DNA from 4 places in the Candidatus Chlorohelix sp. genome. Region 1 is predicted to be linked to each of the others. Evidence: riboswitches for the same ligand, from Rfam matches in the RefSeq annotation. Region 1 holds a riboswitch; each other region holds the start of a gene.
The links. Region 1 has a riboswitch for S-adenosylmethionine ahead of metH (methionine synthase). Riboswitches for the same ligand answer to the same signal wherever they lie in the genome.
Positions count from the first base shown of each region.

Region 1 (3,122 bases):
ACGTTAAAAGACAGTTTTTATAATCCGAAAAAAATAGTTACAAATACCACAAGCTAGTTTATAGAATAAAGGTAAATTTTAAGGTAAAAACTAATGGTAAATTGTAAATATTCAGCCTAATAATACCTTGGAAAGGAGGGGATTGCCAGAAAAAGTGATAATTTGGCATTAAGTTTTGATTGCTGATATAGTACAATCGGGCTATGACCTTTTTTTAATATTCCTGATAGAGTAAAATTTACCTAAGAGTCAAGTGTAGCTTGTCTCAAATTCCGTGCAATATTCTCCCAGGAACGGCAAGACAGCCTTTCCCTTCAGCATAGTCCAAATTTCCTAGATTTAGCTGTATGCTTTAACAAGAGGGAGCTATATTAACATGATAAAATTACCGGGTTTGATAAAAAACAGGGTAACTGTTAACAAGAAAGCCAGATTGCGGCACCCGTTACAAGGGCAAGGTCTGGTGGAATATGCTTTGGTCTTGATGCTAATAGTAATCGTGATAATCGTTATACTGGTTTTTCTAGGACCTCAGATTGGAAATATGTTCAGTTCTGTAACCAAAAGCCTTTCATAATGGCTTTGAAGCAGGGCGGGTATTGCACCCGTCCTCTTTAATTATTGGCTGAAATCATTATAATGCTGCTATATGGTAAAAATAGTGGAATATATGAGTAATCACTACATCCTTACCCTTTCCTGCCATGATGTAGCGGGCATTGTTGCCGCCGTTGCCGGATTCTTGACCGAAAACGATGGGTTTATCATCGAGTCAGCCCAATTTGGAGACCCCTCCACCGGACGTTTCTTTATGCGCTCCGAATTCGTATTGGGCGAATACTCATGCGGCTATAAGGCGTTGAAACAGAAATTCGGGGTGGGGGTAGCGCACCACTTTGGTATGGAATGGCAGATTGCCGATACCTCTATCAAGCCGCGTGTGGTGATATTGGTTTCTAAATACCGTCACTGCCTGAACGACTTGCTGCATCGCTATTCCACAGGCGCTCTACCAATCGAAATCCCGTGTGTTATCTCAAATCACGAAGATTTGCGGGAGCTTTGCACGTGGTACAAAATCCCCTTTATTTATGTGCCAGTTGTGAAGGGAGATAAGCAAACGCAAGAAGCCAAAGTGTGGGAGCATTTGGAGCAAGCTCAGGCAGAAGTGGTGGTACTGGCGCGATATATGCAAGTGCTTTCGCCGATGCTAGTATCCAACATGGCGGGACGCTGCATCAATATCCACCATTCGTTTCTGCCAAGCTTTAAGGGCGCACGCCCGTATCATCAGGCGTATGCCCGTGGCGTGAAGCTCATAGGCGCAACCGCACATTATGTCACCAACGCTTTGGATGAAGGTCCGATTATCGAGCAGGAAGTCGTCCGCGTGGATCACAGCAACAGCCCCGAAGCGTTGGTGGCATTGGGCAGGGATAGCGAATGCCTCGTTCTCGCCCGTGCGCTAAAATACCACATCGAACACCGCGTGCTGGTTAATGGGAATAAGACGGTGGTATTCCGGTAGGTTCTCATCAAGGCTAGGGCAACTTTTAGGGCGGTTTGACCCTGATTAACGAGTATGTTAGTATGGTTTTGATAGGGAAAATAGCAAATATCTTGCACTATCAAGAAGAGGGGAGTGAACTGGCACGCCGAACCTCTAGCAACCTGTCGCTATCGGCAAGGTGCTAAGTCCAGCCCGGTAGGGAAAGATAGAAGCCCGTGTAATAGCGCGGGAACTTGTAAACCTTCCGGTATATACGGAGGGTTTTTTGCGATTAGGAGGATAACGGATTGAGCAACCAGATTTTTAATCCATTCGGCAGCCCGGAAAAGTATCAGGCTTCCCGCTTTATGCAGGAACTGGAAAAGCGTGTGTTGGTTTACGATGGCGCGATGGGTACACAATTGATGGAACGCAACTTAACCACCGATGATTACGGCGGAGAACAGTATCACGGTTGCAATGAATATCTGGTCTTAACTCGCCCTGATGTTATCGAAGAAATCCATTCCGCTTATTTCTCGGCAGGCGCGGATGTAGTAGAATCCAATAGTTTCACCGGTAGCCGCATAAAACTAGACGAATATAAACTTGGTCATCTGACCTACGAAATCAATTTTCACGCCGCTCAAATTGCACGCCGCGTTGCGGACCGCTTCACCGCTGCCGACCCCTCACGCCCGCGCTTTGTCGCCGGAAGTATCGGACCTACCGGTTTTTTGCCTTCCTCAGAAGACCCTACACTAGGCGGCGTTACTTTCGACCAACTTAAAGAGACTTACGCCGAGCAGAGCAAAGCCCTAATCGAAGGAGGCGCGGATGTGTTGCTGATTGAAACCTCACAGGATATTCTGGAGGTTAAAGCGGCGATTTTCGGGATTCGTGAAGCCATTCTACAAACCGGAAAATGGGCGCCGATTCAAGCACAGGTTTCGGTGCTGGACGGTAACGGGCGAATGTTGTTAGGTACGGATATTGCCGCCGTCATGGTTACGCTGGAGAGTTTACGCGCCGATATTATCGGGCTTAATTGCGCCGTTGGTCCCGACCTGATGCGCGAACCGCTGCGCTACCTGAGCGAACACAGCAAAATTAAGCTCAGTTGCTTGCCCAACGCCGGATTGCCGATTAATGAAAGAGGGCGCACCGTTTACCCGCTTCAGGCTGTACCGATGGCGGAAATCCTGAAGGAATTTGTAGAAGAATTGGGTATTAATATCGTTGGTACTTGCTGCGGTTCTACCCCTGACTATACCGCCGAACTGGCAAAACAGGTGTGGGGACATGAAAAGCCAGCGCGTAAGGTTCAAGCCGAACCGCTGGTTTCGAGCGGTATTCGCGCCACCTCCTTGTTACAAAACCCGCCTCCGATGCTAGTTGGCGAACGGGTGAACAGCACCGGTAGCAAGAAGGTACGGCAACTGCTATTGGCTGATGATTACGATGGGTTGATGACCATCGCCCGCGAACAGGTGGAGGGTGGCGCACATACGCTGGACGTGCAGGTAGCTTTGACCGAGCGCACCGATGAGGCAGAACAGATGCGCCGTACCGTCAAGAAACTTTCTACCGCCATCGAAGCCCCGCTGGTAATTGACTCAACTGAAGCGGATGT
Region 1 is NZ_JBAXHI010000025.1:33,198-36,319, reverse strand. It holds gene WCK19_RS12150 (hypothetical protein) at 377-577, shown strand; gene purU (formyltetrahydrofolate deformylase) at 671-1,528, shown strand; SAM riboswitch class I at 1,623-1,722, shown strand; gene metH (methionine synthase) at 1,798-3,122, shown strand, end outside.

Region 2 (3,122 bases), on a different contig from region 1:
CCTGAAGATGCAAGACAAATGCTTTTCAATTCGCAGACTACACGCAGACAACTTTTTGATGAACTAAAAAATTATACTGCTGAATTAACTAAAATATACGAAAGTATAGAACAAGAAAGTCGCGCCAATATAACAGTAATGCTCTGGATTTTTGGGCTTGTATTGATAGGAAGCATAGCATCAGTATTATTATTGACAGTTAGCATACCGCGTCTATTGTCACGTCCTTTGAGTGCATTAAATGCTAAGCTGAAGCTTACTGCCGAGGGCGATTTAACCCCTAAATTCCTAGTAGAAGGCTCTCAAGAAATAGTGGGGTTAAGCGAAAGCCTTAATAAGGCGTTGGCGCGTTTGAGAATGGTTATTGCTCGGATTCAATTGCAAGCTAATACCGTTTCTACAACCAGTCATTATCTTGAAGAAGCCAGTGCCAGACAGGCGAGTAGCCTTTCAGAGCAAGCGGTGGCTGTTTCTCAAGTTTCAGCAACCATTAATGAATTAAGCGGTACAAGCCAGCAAATTGCAGAGAGCGCCAGCAAGGTAGCCCAAAGCGCGAATGAGTCGTTAAATAGCGCAGAGATTGGCTATAACACTATGAATGCTCTTTCACAAAAGATGGCAGATATTACGCAGCGTGTGAACCTGATTGCAGAACGTATAATTGCTTTAAACTCCGTTTCACAGCGAATCCGCGAAGCCACCAGCCTGATTAGCACCCTCTCTGATGATACCCATCTGCTCGCTCTAAATGCAGCTATTGAAAGCGCTGGAGCGGGGGAAGAAGGAGAACGGTTTGCGGTAGTAGCTTCTCAGGTGCGAAAGTTATCGCAACGCTCGCGGCAAGCGGCAGTGGAAATCCAACAACTAGTTGGTCAAATTCAGCAAGCTACTACTGCCAGCGTAATGGCAACCGAAGATGGCATTAAAGTGGTGGCGTTGGGTCGTCAAATGGTTGAAGAAGCGTTAAGCGTTAATAAGGAAATTATTGAAGTGGCAAAACACACGAGTCAGCTTTCCTACGCCATTTCACTGGCTACCGATCAGCAGCGGGTTGCCAACACACAGGTTGCCGGTACTATGCAGGAAATGTCGCATATGATATCCAATATTAGCGAGGGCAGTAAGAGTTATCTTTCAAGCGCGAACGCTCTAACTGAAATTGCACTACAATTGAACACGCTTGTAGGCACATTTAAACTACGTGATGACACAGCTATAAAAAAATCTGGCGCTACTCGCACCTTCAAAATGAAATGGGTAAAAGCCAAAAATAATCTGCCTGAGTCGAAAAATGACTCATCCTCGCGACAAAACAGACAAGATACTGCCGGGCGTAAATAATTCAGCAGTTAGAGTCTATGGAGTGAAAAAGAAAGAATAGCGTGTGCAAGGAGCGATACCGCGAGGACGAGCAATTTAGCGCATTGTTTTCTGCGGAGCTATATCAGCGCTGCGTGTTATTCCAGTGTGGGGTGTGCCTATCTTGGAAGAGGTGAATTTTAATTTTGCCAAACATCTGAGGCTGCTTAACAATAGCAAAAATCTATTATAGCGTGCTACCTCTGCATTACTATGCACTTCCCACTATGTGACCTGCATTGCAACAGAGTTTCAGTCCCCTTCAACGGGGCAATTGGAATGTATATTAATATACTTTATTAAGATTATCAAGTATGATTTTGTTATTTCAAGGACTAGCAGATTTATATACAAAAGCGGGGGGAATTTTTGGCTGTTACTAATAATGGTTGGGAGTAGGAACAGTGGGAATTTCACCTGCTACTAGTATCAAGCCGGTAGTAGTGGCAGTTTCACAGGCTACGCGGGCATTCGGGTCCTGCTCCAATATGGCATCCGAAATTTGGTCGCAAAGCTTATCGGGGTGACCTTCAGTAACGCTTTCGCTTGTTAGAAAAAGCTTGGGTGAGGTGAGAAAGGTGTTAGACATTTTTTCTCCTTCTTTGCAAAATTGAAATTTTTAACTTTGAGCATAGTATTACTCTAGACTAGAGTTAATACGTTTTTATGCTAAAAGCTGTTTAGAAAATAAGCACCAGGCAAATAAAAACCCCGCTTATCTAAGGATAAGGGGGTCAGCACATTCATTTCTGCAAACGGATTAAATTCATGTCCGGGCAGATACCTCTCTTATCTTTCGATAACCTGACATTCAGATTATGTTGTAATTGGCACCATACGCGCATATTGTTTAGAAGCGTTGGTTGCCGAATTTCGAAGAACCTTATTCCTTCAACTTCTCTTGATAAGAGTTACACTATGTCTATATTCTATGATGATAATGAGGCACTTTTTTTGCCTAATATAGGCATAAGTTATTTTATCATATTTGTCAAGTATAAATATAAGCGTAGCAAGGCTGGGACGAATGATTGATTTGATAATCTAAATAAACTAAGTTATATTTACAGAAATATCAAGGCGAGGCTTTTAATTCAGCTCCACTAATCACAGCAGAGAATCGAGGCTTTATGACAATTGTTACCCTTACCACAGATTTTGGAGAGCAAGACGGCTATATCGGTATGATGAAAGGGGTGATTAACACTATAAACCCCGCCTCCTTGCTGGTAGATATTTCGCATCAAATAGAACCTCAAAATGTTTTGCAGGGTGCCTTTGTATTATATAATGCCCATTATCACTTCCCACCAAACTCAATACATGTGGCGGTAGTCGATCCCGGTGTAAGTACGGACCGCCGAACCATCTGTCTGAAAGTACCGGATGTGGGGGTATTTATAGGTCCAGATAATGGGCTTTTCTCCTACATCATTGATACTTACCCGAACATAAGTGTACGTGAGCCGCTCAATCAGTCTTTTCACCGTCAATTTGTAAGTAATACCTTTTTTGGGCGAGATATTTATGCACCAGTAGCGGCACACCTGTCTAAGGGAGAACCTTTTGAAAAAGTTGGACCCTTACTTGAAGTGGGGGATGTAGTATCATTTGAGGATCTCTGGCCCCAGTGGGAACAGGTCGGTAAGAAAAAGGTATTGCAGGGTCGTGTATTGCATATTGATCATTTTGGAAATATTATCAGCAACATCCATCGTCGCCAATTTGATCAGCTTACCGAAAGTGAAAAACGCAAGCTAAGG
Region 2 is NZ_JBAXHI010000005.1:139,067-142,188, reverse strand. It holds gene WCK19_RS04215 (methyl-accepting chemotaxis protein) at 1-1,341, shown strand, start outside; partial or broken gene WCK19_RS04210 (S-adenosylmethionine synthetase N-terminal domain-containing protein) at 1,763-1,948, opposite strand; SAM riboswitch class I at 2,146-2,270, opposite strand; gene WCK19_RS04205 (SAM-dependent chlorinase/fluorinase) at 2,490-3,122, shown strand, end outside.
Region 2: linked by a shared signal. The riboswitch ahead of WCK19_RS04210 (S-adenosylmethionine synthetase N-terminal domain-containing protein) and the one ahead of metH (methionine synthase) in region 1 are both predicted to bind S-adenosylmethionine.

Region 3 (3,122 bases), on a different contig from region 1:
CGCCAGTTGTTGCAGCAGCAGTAGTACCGGATACGGTAGTTTTACCGCTCGAAGTAGTAGTGGCGGTAGCATCACCGCAAGCTGCCAGCAATGCGGCAAGCAGTAACCCAATCAATGCTAAAGCATAGCGGCGGGGGGTTTTGGTACTAAAACTTTTCTTGAACATAAAAATAAATGTCTCCTCTTAAGCTAGGGCTAACCGACCCTGTATGGTCTCTTTAACAGCCAACAAATTATCTTCTGGAGCGTTCACCGGGAAGCCACAACCGGGAGTCAACAACAATCCTCTACCCTCTAACTGATTAACCGCATCAGTTACTTCAGCAGCAACATCCGCCGGAGTTCCATTGGGTAAAGTTTCGCGGTTGTTAAGTCCACCAGCTAACGTCTTATTGGTAAAACGGCGAGCTTCTTTCAAAGAAGGACCACCCCCACGATCATGCCAGTTCAGCGCATGGTAGGAATAATTCACAATCTCTTCAAAAGCAATAGTCTCGCCATGCGCGTGCAAGAAGAAAAACCCGGTTGATGGGAAGAGCTTTTCCAACACAGGGCGGTCAAAAAGGTCGCCCAGATTAGGTTGACCATCACCCGCTGTTAAAATGCGTCCCGGTTCTTGGATAGCATAAAAGAGACCATCCGCCCCATTTTTCAAAGTAGCCTCGCCAAATTTAAGAACCGTTTCAGCAATCGCGGAAAGTCCAGCTTTTACCGCTTCCGGGTCAGCTTTTAGATGCTCAGCTAAGCCTTCTTCCCCTGCCAACTTGAGACCAATCATTGAAGGTGAAAAAACGGTGGAAAGAATCGGGGCATCGCCGTCTAATTCCTTCGCCAATTTCCGCAACACGATAAGTTGCTCTCCCAAAGTACCCTGTGTGGGGTCAAGCAATTCAAGCCGCCGCCAATCTTGAGGCGTTTTGATAACATAATCGGTAATCAGTAAATTACCAGCGGTAGGGTGATAACCGTTAGGGCGAAAGCCCCAATCCTCAGTGGTAAAGGAACTGCGGAACATTACCTTTACAAAATCTTGCTCGAATTTACGATGAAATTCGGCTGTTGCCTTGACCAGTTCATCGGGATTCTTGTCAATAACCGGGAAGTGCTTCCAGAAAGCATAGGGTACGCGATCAGGTTGCCCGCCGGACAGGGCAGTTTCTACTCGTTTCCATTTTTCAGACTTAGCCATAACTCCTCCTGAGAGTCTTTTCTAATGAATTAGTTGCTAATCATTTTTCTGGCAATACTAAACTAGACCCCACCTAGGCGCAAAGACCTACAGGGCTTTGTTTTACAGCACTAATAGAATAGCACCTAGAGCATGCGCTTCAATTCAATTGATAAGTAAAACTTAATAGCGTGTGGTATTAAAAAACCCACTTATCAAGTTTAGATAAGGGGTTCGGAAATTCCATTATTCTCTCTGCGTTCACACGCTTTTTGAACAGGACTCCCTTATCTTGCGACCACCTGCAGAACAGATAGCGCCGGAATTGGCACCTTACGCTTACATTGCGCGGGTTGCCGGGCTTCACAGGGCCTCATACCCTCCACCTCTCTGGATAAGAGCAATTTTCAGTTTTTGTAACCCGTTTCAGATTACATAATAAAGATAATCTAGTCTATAAACATTGTCAAGTTAAATTTTGGTAAAAATTCCGACGGTAAGTTGTTGGGATTTGCCGTGCTACCCGAGAAGTTGTGTGGCGAAACTACATTGACCGGATTTGATTGCCCAACAGTTACCAGAATAGGGGAGCATTAACGCAAGGTATCAGGGGTTTCAAGATAATCGCGGATAGTTTTGAGAAAAGCGGCAGCGTTGGGACCATCGCTAAGCCTATGGTCAAAGGTTAAACTCAATGTCAGACCCCAACCAATATGACGATTATCTTCCCACTCTTCAAGAATCTGGTAAGTACCAGCTGGATAAAATGTTGTACTAGATAAACTGTATATACAGCCAATACCTAATACAGCCGATTGCGGAAGATTTAGTATAGGGGTAAAACTGTCAATAGCATAATCTCCCAAATCGCAAATAGTAAAAGTTCCACCAAGCGTATCTTTTAATGTCAGATTTCCTTGACATGCTCTAGTTTTCAAATTCTCAGCCATATCTGATAAATCAGTCAGAGATTGCAAACCAGCCTGTTTTATTACCGGCAAAGCTAAACCATCTTCGGCTGAATACATCAGGCTTATATTATGATCAAGATAATAAATTACTTCGCTATTTTCGAGGCTCGCGTTAAATATTGGAAACTTATGTAAAGCTAGAGCAGTGGCACGAATAACCAGAGCCAACAAAGATGTTTTTCGATTGACCCCTGATATATTTAAATTATAGAGCCACGCCAGAGTAAAATTTACCGACAAGCGCGTGGTAATGGTAGCGGGAGCAGTGAGTTGCCCTGCTCTTGAGACTCTATTCCTGATAAGACGGCGTAAACTGGATTGAGCCTGCCTCCGTGAAGGAACTTCATTATCGAGGTTTTGCCGAGTTAATATTTGCAAATAGCGGCGGACGGCTGCCTCATTAAGGCGATTTCCCGGCGCAAGAGAATGCGCTATCTCGGATAAATCTAACCCCAATTCACGCGCTAGTTTCCTCGCAGCCGGAGAAGATACCACATATAGAGCAGGTAGTATAGAAAGCGTTCGGGGTTTAGTAGCTTCAAGCGGCAAAGAACCTTCGGCATTGGGTTTTTCCAAGTTTTCGACAGGTTCAATTATGGCAAGGGTCATACCCGGCGTTACAATAGTTCCTTCTGCCGCAATAATAGATTCGAGAATCCCGGTCAACTCGGCGCGAATTTCGATACTGACCTTTTCAACCATAACCTCAGCCAGCAGTTGGTGTTTTTCAACTTTGCGCCCCGGACGCACAAACCAGTTTATTATAACCGCTTCGGTTTCAGGTTTTATTCCATTTTTGCCATCTAGCGTGACCAGTTTACCCATTTTTATATCGTTACAGTGGTAATGCTTGAATTTTAATTAATCTTACCATAAGTATTGCAATTATCCAAATGCAAGCTACAATAATGCTAACATATTGTTAGCCAGCAAGAGAAAAGATGAATAACACTTTCGATAATAAAAGCAATGCGCTTGCCAAA
Region 3 is NZ_JBAXHI010000017.1:28,737-31,858, forward strand. It holds gene WCK19_RS09660 (ABC transporter substrate-binding protein) at 1-166, opposite strand, end outside; gene WCK19_RS09665 (uroporphyrinogen decarboxylase family protein) at 185-1,189, opposite strand; SAM riboswitch class I at 1,453-1,569, opposite strand; gene WCK19_RS09670 (dihydrolipoamide acetyltransferase family protein) at 1,762-2,964, opposite strand; gene WCK19_RS09675 (helix-turn-helix domain-containing protein) at 3,081-3,122, shown strand, end outside.
Region 3: linked by a shared signal. The riboswitch ahead of WCK19_RS09665 (uroporphyrinogen decarboxylase family protein) and the one ahead of metH (methionine synthase) in region 1 are both predicted to bind S-adenosylmethionine.

Region 4 (3,122 bases), on a different contig from region 1:
ACCAATTTCGCGCCGTTCACCCCATCCAACAACGCGCCGCCATCGAAAGCAATCACCTGCCAGCCAATATCATAGATGTAAGGAACTTTCAACTGCTGGCACTCATGCACATGCTCTATCATTGCGCGGGGGTCATCCGGCGAAACTATGCAGATTTCGATGTCTTGCGGATTAGCATCCTCAATCCGTACTTCGCTGGCGTGTTCCATCGCGCCCGGATAAAACCCGGTTATCTGACTACCGGATTTGTCGGTCGTAATAAAGCACGAGGCGGTTACCTTATCTTGTATAACTTTTACGAGGCTGGTATCCACCCCTACTTCTTCAAGCGCTGCCCGATAAGCCTGAAAATCGTGTCCCACTGTGCCAAGAATGCTCGAACGCTCACCAAGTAAAGCCAGCGTATAGGAAATATTGGGGGCGCAGCCACCGTGCATTTTTTTCAACGATGAAACCAGGAAAGAGACATTAAGAATATGAATTTTCTCAGGTAAAATATGGTCTTTAAAGAAACCCGGAAAATCCATAATGTGGTCATAGGCGATAGAGCCTGTTACGATTATTGACATTACTCCTCCTGCTGCATAACTTCAAGCATTGGTAAATACCATCACGTTACTCCCCAAAACTAACCCCAGTATTAGAGAGCCGAACACCTGAGCATTTTTAGATTCGTTATAATTCAGAGCAACTCAGACACAGAATCATGCTAATAGTTTATTTTGCCAGTCTTTAGCCTAATTTCAAGTGTTTAAACTACAAAAGTCTGGACTCAATACTACGCATAATCAACAAACTTGTGCAACCCGCGCTTATTTTTCAAACAACGCCGGGATGCTTTGCTCATACGGTGGACGCGCAATACCCTTTTCGGTAATAATCCCGTGAATATATCGCGCTGGAGTCACATCGAAACCAAAGTGAGCAGCGTGAACCCCTTCCGGCGCAATCCGCTTCCCGCCGATGAAAACAACCTCATCCGCGCTCCGCTCCTCGATTGGGATTTCCTCACCGGATTTGATTTTCAGGTCAATAGTGGTTAGCGGCGCGGCTATATAGAAGGGAATATTATTTTCCTTTGCCAGCACTGCCACCATGTAAGTGCCGATTTTGTTGGCAGTATCGCCGTTTGCCGCTATGCGGTCAGCCCCAGTCACAATGAATTGAACCTTACCACGTTGCATCAGATGTCCCGACATATTGTCAGTTATCAGGGTATGAGGAATACCAAGTTGCTGCATTTCCCAAGCAGTAAGACGCGCCCCTTGCAGGTAAGGGCGAGTTTCATCCACCCAAACGTGAATCTTCTTACCAGCTTCATGCGCGGCGGTAATCACACCTACAGCAGTGCCATAACCAGCAGTAGCCAAGCCACCCGCGTTGCAATGGGTTAGAACATTATCGCCATCTTTGATAAGCTCTCCGCCAAACGCGCCGATTGCCTTGCAAAAAGCTAGGTCATCCGCTTGTATTTGCTTTGCCAATCTCAGGATTTCCCACGGAATGCTGACTACTTGAATATAAGCATCGTGCAGACGGTGTGCGAGCGCCAAGCATTGGTCAATCGCCCATTTGAGGTTAACAGCGGTGGGGCGGGTTTCATTAAGCCATACGCCCGCTTCGTCTAACTTTTTGATAAATTCGTCACGGGGGAGGTCACGGTATTCCAAAGCCGCCAAAGCCATAGCGTAAGCGGCAGTTACTCCGATGGCAGGAGCGCCTCGCACAATCATGGTGCGAATCGCTTCTCCGGCTTCATGGAAGTTACGGCACTCGACATTCTCAAAATGATGCGGCAACCTGATTTGGTCAATTAACAATAGCGTGAGGTCGGCATCTCGCCATTCTATTGTTTTAACTTTCAGTGTAGGCGTTGAAGTTGCATTCTCGTTCAATTGAACACCCCTTTGGCAAAACAAAAAAATCCTCGGTTTAGCAGTTGCTCGCATCAATCCGAGAATAGACGTAACTTACCAAAGTTAGCGCCTCTCATCTTTCAGGCAATAATTGCCTGCCGGAATTGGCACCACTCCCGAAATTCGGGCGGTTGCCGGGCTTCATAGGGCCAGTCCCTCCACCTCTCTTGATGAGAGCAATATTCAGTTGTTATGAATGCTTTATTCGCATCTAAACAAAATATAACATGGCAAAAAGTACATTGCAAATGACTTGTACTACAAAACAAAAAGTATTATGATACTGCCAAATATCATGATGTTATAATCTGATTATTTTTGCACCTTTTAAAAATAATACCAACGGGAGCTTGGGCTTTCCAGGCTGAGAGGAAGATTGAAAGTATCTTCGACCGTTTGAACCTGATCCGGGTAATACCGGCGAAGGGAAATTCTACGTAATTACGATTTATCTAGCTATTTCGTATCTAATTAAGTGGAATAAACGGGCGAGCCGCAGGATTTTTCTCCAGTATTCCTGTGGCTTTTTTGATTCTAACCTATCGAAATATATGGAAACAATACCAAAACTACAAATCAATAATCTAAACAAATCCTATGGCGCGTTGCCCACGCTGACTAACATCAGCCTTGTGGCAAATCGGGGCGAGTTTGTTTCGCTAGTTGGTCCTAGCGGTTGCGGAAAAAGCACCCTCTTTAATATTTTGGCGGGGCTTGAAACTGCCGATTCGGGCGAATTTCGCTACGACAATCAGCCCTTCCAGCCACAACCGGGCAAAATGGCGTATATGCTCCAGCGCGATGCCCTTTTACCGTGGCGTTCCGCTTTGGATAATGCCGCGCTTGGACTAGAGCTTGCCGGAACTCCCCGCAAAATTGCCCGCGAACATGCCCTTGCTTACTTTGAAATTTTCGGCTTGAAGGGCTTTGAAAAGAGCTTCCCGTGGCAAATGTCCGGCGGGATGCGCCAACGGCTTGCCCTCTTGCGAACCTTTCTGTCCGAACGCGAGGTTATGCTGCTGGATGAGCCGTTCGGAGCGTTAGACGCGCTCACCAGAGCAGGGCTTCAGGAATGGTTGGCAGAGATGCAAGCAAAGCTACGCCGTACCATCCTGTTCATCACCCACGATATTGAGGAAGCCTTGCTACTCAGCGAACGAATCTACCTATTCACCCATCTACCCACCACCATTCGCGTGGTGCAAG
Region 4 is NZ_JBAXHI010000020.1:55,590-58,711, reverse strand. It holds gene WCK19_RS10810 (carbohydrate kinase family protein) at 1-569, opposite strand, end outside; gene mtnA (S-methyl-5-thioribose-1-phosphate isomerase) at 813-1,895, opposite strand; SAM riboswitch class I at 1,987-2,093, opposite strand; TPP riboswitch at 2,249-2,364, shown strand; gene WCK19_RS10800 (ABC transporter ATP-binding protein) at 2,468-3,122, shown strand, end outside.
Region 4: linked by a shared signal. The riboswitch ahead of mtnA (S-methyl-5-thioribose-1-phosphate isomerase) and the one ahead of metH (methionine synthase) in region 1 are both predicted to bind S-adenosylmethionine.